Regions from separate parts of the Leucobacter sp. WKLB1 genome, predicted to be linked through region 3. Evidence: predicted binding sites of a transcription regulator. Region 3 holds the regulator's gene; each other region holds the start of a gene.

Region 1 (2,261 bases), 150 kb from region 3:
CTGAGCGGTGGCGGTCCGCACCCGCAGTTTTGCTTCGGCGAGCGCGGCATCGGGAAGACCGATGATGGCGATTCCGGGCAACTGCTGCGAGACAGCCGATTCGACCATCACCGCGGTGCCCTGCAGTCCGGTCAGCGCGATGGAGGCTGCCCGGCACACCACGCCGCTCACGCAATTCCCCGCAGGTGTTCGATGCGCGGTTCCGCATTCGCACGCATCGTGATGGCGATTGCGTCGATGCGCAGATTGTTGCCCTGGAAGTCATAGCCGCGCACCCAATCGAGCAGGAGTCGTCGAATGCGTGATGCCTTCTGCGCCGTGATCGCCGCGAAGGGGCTGCCGTACCCGGTGCCGCTGCGGGTTTTCACCTCGATCGCGACAACCGTCTCGCCGTCTCGCGCGACGAGGTCGAGCTCACCCGATCGATTGCGCCAGTTGCGTGCGAGGATTCGATACCCGAGCGCCTCCAGGTACGCCGCCGCAAGCGATTCGCCGTGCGCGCCGAGCGCCTGGTTGTGCGGTTGCTGAGCTCCGGGTACCCGATCGTTTTCCGGGGCTGTGTACGTTGCTGCCGTGTGCGTCATGATGCACCTCCTGGCGCACCAGCATTGTCGCTGGAGCGACGCCGCACGGAGGGATCAGTCGGATCTGTGGAGAAGACCCCGGTTCACATGCGATGCCTGCACCGGGGACGAATCACCGGAGCAGATGCGCGATCACTCGTCGAGCGCGAGCTCCTGCGGCAGGGAGAACTCACGCGCCGAAAGCTCTTCGACATTCACATCTTTGAAGGTCAGCACACGCACCGATTTCACGAACCGGTCGGCACGGTACACATCCCACACCCACACGTCAGTCATGGCGAGTTCGAAGTAGAAGTCGTTCCCCGCATCTTGCCGCTTGAGGTCGACCTCGTTGGCGAGGTAGAACCGCCGCTCGGTCTCGACGACGTAGCGGAACTGGCTCGCGATATCGCGGTACTCGCGGAACAGCGACAGCTCGGCTTCGCGCTCGTAATCGTCTAGCTCGTCTTCGTTCATCGACCCCATCCTACCGCCGTCTCAAAGGCATGGCTCTGAACGACTACCGGGCTGCGACGCGCCCAGGCAATCGAGATTGACTTATTCGAACATATGTTCGAATATACCTGCATGAACTCCCCCGTGACCGTCCGCTCGCTGCAGCAGCGAATCTCCGAGATGCAGCCGATGCGACTCGACGCACGCACCATTCCGACTGCGGCCGGATTGCGTCCGCTGCTCCCCGGTGGCTCACTGCGCATGGGGGCGAGCTATGCGGTGCACGGGTCTCGGCAGCTCGCACTGGCACTGCTCGCAGAGGCTTCCGCTTCGGGTGCGTGGTGCGGCATCATCGGCGACACGGCATTCGGCGCCGAGGCTGCAGTTGCCCTGGGAATCGCACTCGATCGGTGCGTCATCATCCCCGAACCGGGCGCCGATGCGATCGGGCTCACCGGAGCCCTGGCCGAAGTGCTGACCGTGGTGCTGCTGGCACCGACCACGCAACCGAGCGCCGGTGAGTCGGAACGCATCGCTGCACGCCTGAGAGAGCACGACGCCGCATTGGTCGTGACCGGTGACTGGCCGCGCCCCGAGTCCACGTTGCGCGTCGCCCGTTCCCACTGGGACGGGCTGGGGCACGGGTACGGCATGCTCACAGACCGCGAGCTGACGGTGCAGACGCAGGATCGCCGCGGCACGCGCAGCCACACGCTCAGATTCCAAGATGGCGCCATCGCAGACCCCGGTATCGCCCCACTCAGACACCTGGTCGCATCATGAACGCGGATCGCACCCTCATGTTCTGGGTGCCGGATTGGCCCGTACACGCGCTGCTGCGCGATGACGGCGCAGACGATCTCTCCCTCACCGCGCCACTCGCGTTGATCGCCAATCGCATCGTGGTCGCGTGCACGCAGGCGGCACGCAGAGAGGGAGTACGCGTCGGGTTGCGGGAGCGCGAGGCGCAGAGCCGCTGCCCGGATCTCGCCGTCTACCCGCACGATCCCGCCACGGACGAGCGACGGTTCGCTCCCGTCGCCGCTCAGCTCGAACAGCTGATTCCCGGCATCGAAGTCGCACGCCCCGGGCTCTGCGCGATACGCGCACGAGGGCCCGCCCGCTACTACGGCGGCGAGAAGCAGGCAGGGCTCGCGGTGTTGGCGCTCGCCGCGCGACTGGGTCTCGGCGAGGCGAGAGTCGGGATCGCTGACGGACGATTCGCCGCCGAGCAGGTGGCGC
Region 2 (2,261 bases), 620 kb from region 3:
GGCACTTCGCGCAGGAACTCAGACCAGCGATCGCGCTTCGTGTCGGACTCCGCCTCCGCGTATTGGCGTTCGATGAAGGGAATCACCCCTTCGAAGCCTGAAGAGTACTTCACTTCGCGCCCGAACCGGTTGCGCCAGCGCACATTCACCTTGAAGTCGTTGCCATAGAGAACGGCCTGCTGCACCTCTTCGCCGAGATCTGACCATGAGGTCTTCAGTGAGAAATTGAGGTCGTCGGACAGGCCGACGAGCAGCTTCTCGTAGTACTGGTACAGGCTCTTGCCCTGGCTGGTCCAGGGAACGATGACGCCCTCCGCAATGGAGAGCTCGGGGTCACCCAAGACCAGATCTTCATCGACCGACATGCTGGTACCGAGACCGGAACAGGTCGGGCATGCGCCGAATGGCGCATTGAACGAGAATGTGCGCGGCTCGATTTCGGTGAGTTGCACGGGGTGCTGATTCGGGCACGACAGGTGCTCCGAAAAGAGCTGCACTCGATCAGAGGCATTGGCGTCTTGATCGACGAATTCGATCGCAACGATGCCGCTAGCAAGTCTCAGTGCGGTTTCGAGTGAGTCGGTGAGGCGGCCGAGGATCTCGGGGCCGGCGACGAGCCGGTCGACGACGACCGAGATGTCGTGCTTGACCTGCTTCTTCAGCTGGGGCGGATCGGAAAGCTGGATCATCTCGCCGTCGACGAGTGCGCGAGAATACCCGCTCGCGGCAAGGTCTTGGAAGAGGTCGACGAACTCCCCCTTCTTCTTACTCACGACCGGCGCGAGCACCTGGTAGCGCGTGCGCTCGTCAAGCTCCATCAACTGGTCGGCGATCTGCTGCACCGTCTGTGAGGCGATTCGCTCCCCGCACACCGCGCAGTGCGGCACGCCGATACGGGCCCAGAGCAGACGCATGTAGTCGTAGATCTCGGTGATCGTACCCACGGTCGATCGAGGATTGCGGTTGGTCGATTTCTGGTCGATGGACACGGCGGGGCTCAAACCCTCGATGAAATCGACGTCCGGCCGATCCACCTGCCCGAGGAACTGTCGGGCATAGGCGCTCAACGATTCGACGTAACGACGCTGCCCCTCGGCAAAGATCGTGTCGAAAGCCAGGCTCGATTTGCCGCTCCCGGACAACCCGGTGAACACCACCATCGAGTCGCGCGGAATCGCCAGGTCGACGTTCTGGAGATTATGGACGCGCGCCCCTTGCACGCTGATCTGGGCATGCGCGGATGAGGAGCGGATGGGAGCAGTGGGCGTCGTAGTCACCGCTCCATTCTACGTCGTCATTGCCGAGAATTCGAACATACGTACGACGACTCGCCCCTCGGCTCTGGCGAGTTCCGCCGCACGCGAGTACTATCGACATAAGACAACGAAAGGATGCGTCGTGTCGCTGCCGCAGCTCTCCCCCGTCGTGCGCCGCTCCACCCGCGCACGTACAGATCCCGCCGTCGAGCGCGTTCATGCTCTCGTCACGCAGATCGATCACGAGCGCTTGGACGCCGCCGAGGCATTGCTCGCCGGCGTGCTCGCGCATCAAGCCGCAGACTCACGAGGGCTGAGCGCCTCCGAAGTTCAGTCGTTGGCTCGTTTCGGGGTGACTGAAACCGAACTCCGTGAGCCGACCCCGCTTGCAGCGACGACGCGCGGAATGCTGTGGGATCGCCAAGTCGCCGATCAGAGCGTGACGGTGGCGGAGGCTGCCGAGATGCTCGGCGTGACTGCGGCCCGGGTGCGGCAGCGGTGCGCGGCTGGCTCGCTGCTCGCGCAGCGTCGCAGCGACGGTTGGTACCTGCCGCGATTCCAGTTCCCGCACGACCGCGAGGTCAACGGCTGGGGTATGGTGGCGCGGGCAATCCCGGCGGGCACCCCAATGCTGCTCGCTGAACGGGTACTGACGTCACCGGCAGCATCGCTTCGGGTCGATGGTGAGGAACTCGCTCCCTTCGAATGGCTCGCACAGGGCGGAGATCCGGCAGCCGCGGCCACTGCGGTCGACGATGCGCTGCATCGACTCCCATGAGTGAACGATTGCCCGAGGTTGATCCGTCCCGCTTCCCCGGCCTCGAGGCCGACCCCACCTGGGTGCGCTCACTCCCTGCCGGCACCGCATTCGCTCGTATTTCGAAGACCGCCGGCCCGCACCCCGTTCGCTGGCATGATTTCCGGAGCTACGGCCCGCTCGACGCCCGGTTCGACCCGCACCCCGAACCGGTCGGTGAGCACCCCGGGGAAGGCGTGCTCTACGCG
Region 3 (2,261 bases):
TCAGCGCATAGTCGGCGGGGCGTTCGACCGGAATCCACGCGGTGTCGGTGCCCGAGGCGAGCAGCGGGTACATGGAGTAGGTCGGCGTGAAGCTGAGGAGAGTCCGGCCAGGCCCGCCGAAGGCCTGCAGTATCTGCTGCAACACCTCGTTCGACCCGTTCGCCGCCCAGAGCTGCTCCGCAGTGAGACCGTGCCCGAGATACCCGGCCAACGCCTCACGCAATTCAGTGAATTCACGATCGGGGTATCGGTTCACGCCAGTCACTGCGTGTGCAAGCGACTGCACGATATCAATGGCGACGTGCTCCGGAATCGTATGCGTATTCTCGTTCACGTTCAGGCTGACAGGAACCGCATCTTGCGGAGCCCCGTAGGGCTCTTTGCCGACGAGGTTGTCGCGGAGAGGAAGGTCACTCAGACTGGTCACCGAACCAGTCTAGAGGCGAGAGTACCTCAGGCTCCGAGTTCGTCGCCCGACACGACCAACGGGCTTTCTGAGTATCGCAGCGGTACAGCGATCGCCTCGCCGGCCTGCACCGACGACTCGTCGAGCTGGTTGAGCTGCACAATCTCCGAGACCAGGTCTCGGGGGTCGGCAGAGGGGTCGAGCTCCGTCGCCAGCGACCAGAGCGAACTCCCCGGCTGCACCACTACGTATTCGAACTGCTGACCATCGGAGCCCTGCGCCGTTGCCATCGCTTCCGGTGCCGCGAAGGCTGCCACCAGGGCGAGCACTCCGGCCACCAGCACCGTCGCGAGCGCGCCGAACACCACACGGCCACGACGGGTCAGTCGCAGCGTCGCAGTTGCCACGCGCGGTGCCGGCATCGTCTCGTGAGTCAGGGTCGCGATTGCGCTCATGATGGTGTCCCTTCGGTCGTGATCGCCACGAACATGCGTCCGTGCGAACATCTGTTTCGAATATATATTCGATGAATCGAAACTTCAAGCCCGTGATCGAAGATATGTTCCGATCTTTTTCGCCGACACTCGAACACGTGTTTGCCCGTGTTCGAATGTCGCGGCTATGGTTTCGTCAACGGCATCACTGAATCAGCCACCACCGACATTCATGGATCGCCGCCGCCAGACAGCCCTCCGGGCTCGAGAAAGGACCGCGATGAGCGACACCGCCGTGCCCCGTTCCACGAAGCCCCTGAGTGAAAAGCAGCAGGCGATCCTCGAGTGCATCGCGCGCTCCGTCGAGAGCCGTGGCTACCCGCCGAGCATGCGCGAGATCGGCGATGCGGTCGGCCTCTCCTCACTCTCCAGCGTGACCCATCAACTCAGCCGCCTCGAGCTGGGCGGCTATATCAGGCGAGATCCGAACCGGCCTCGGGCCCTCGAGATCCTCGTCGAACTCGCTTCGACTGCGAACGCAGTCGCAGACGCGCCGACCCAGCAGGTCGAGGAAGCCGCGTACGTGCCGCTCGTCGGCCAGATTGCGGCAGGCGTTCCCATCACCGCCGACCAGCAAGTCGAAGAGATCGTTCCGCTCCCCCGGCAACTCGTCGGAGACGGCCAGCTCTTCATGCTCCGCGTCGTCGGCGATTCGATGATCGATGCTGCGATCTGCGATGGTGATTTCGTAGTTATTCGACAGCAGCGCGAAGCGGAGAATGGCGACATCGTCGCCGCGATGCTGGATGGCGAGGCCACGGTCAAGGTCTTCCGTCGCCGCGACGGCCACACATGGCTCCTTCCGCGCAATAGCGCATTCGAACCGATTCTCGGCGACCACGCCGAAGTGCTCGGTCGCGTGGTGGCAGTCTTCCGCTCGGTGTAACGCCACAACCGACCCTTGCACCTCACGCCCCGAGGCTCACACTTCGCTCCATGAGGTGTGCGCCTTTTTCGCGCAATTTGATTTGTTGCACCGAGTACATCTAATCTGTTCGCATGTCCAGCATCGCTGCAGCACCTCCGTCCTCCTCCGCATCGCAGTACACCGTCGCCAGATTCGGTACATCACCCCGAGTGGACGTGATCGGCCTCGCGCCAGACTTCGTGGAATATGCCGACGGACTCCGCCTGCAGGCCGCAGCAGCGGAACGCGTGACCCGTGGCACCGATTCCGGCACGCTTCTGCTCCTCGAGCACTCCGCGGTCTACACGGCGGGCCGACGCGCTGACCGCGACGAGTACCCCACCGACGGTACGCCCGTCGTTCCGGTCGACCGCGGCGGCCGGGTCACTTGGCACGGGCCGGGGCAACTCGTTGCGTACCCGATCGTGCGACTGCGTCCGGGAGCCGGCGTGGT

Evidence for each region. The regulator LexA, encoded in region 3, represses DNA repair genes until DNA is damaged. The targets are predictions, from matches to a motif close to TCGAACANNTGTTCGA.
Region 1: imuA' (DnaE2-dependent mutagenesis accessory factor ImuA') is a predicted target of LexA. The motif match lies at 1,126-1,141, and genes of this name have one in related genera.
Region 2: uvrA (excinuclease ABC subunit UvrA) is a predicted target of LexA. The motif match lies at 1,309-1,324, and genes of this name have one in related genera.

Annotation. Positions count from the first base shown of each region.
Region 1 is NZ_AP046115.1:2,161,056-2,163,316, forward strand. It holds gene ACZF5Y_RS09840 (ATP-binding protein) at 1-171, opposite strand, end outside; gene ACZF5Y_RS09845 (YraN family protein) at 168-584, opposite strand; gene ACZF5Y_RS09850 (DUF2469 domain-containing protein) at 717-1,040, opposite strand; gene imuA' (DnaE2-dependent mutagenesis accessory factor ImuA') at 1,152-1,802, shown strand; gene ACZF5Y_RS09860 (DNA polymerase Y family protein) at 1,799-2,261, shown strand, end outside.
Region 2 is NZ_AP046115.1:1,692,434-1,694,694, forward strand. It holds gene uvrA (excinuclease ABC subunit UvrA) at 1-1,277, opposite strand, end outside; gene ACZF5Y_RS07675 (helix-turn-helix domain-containing protein) at 1,399-2,034, shown strand; gene ACZF5Y_RS07680 (RES family NAD+ phosphorylase) at 2,031-2,261, shown strand, end outside.
Region 3 is NZ_AP046115.1:2,310,456-2,312,716, forward strand. It holds gene ACZF5Y_RS10500 (histidinol-phosphate transaminase) at 1-427, opposite strand, end outside; gene ACZF5Y_RS10505 (LysM peptidoglycan-binding domain-containing protein) at 454-861, opposite strand; gene lexA (transcriptional repressor LexA) at 1,121-1,786, shown strand; gene lipB (lipoyl(octanoyl) transferase LipB) at 1,900-2,261, shown strand, end outside.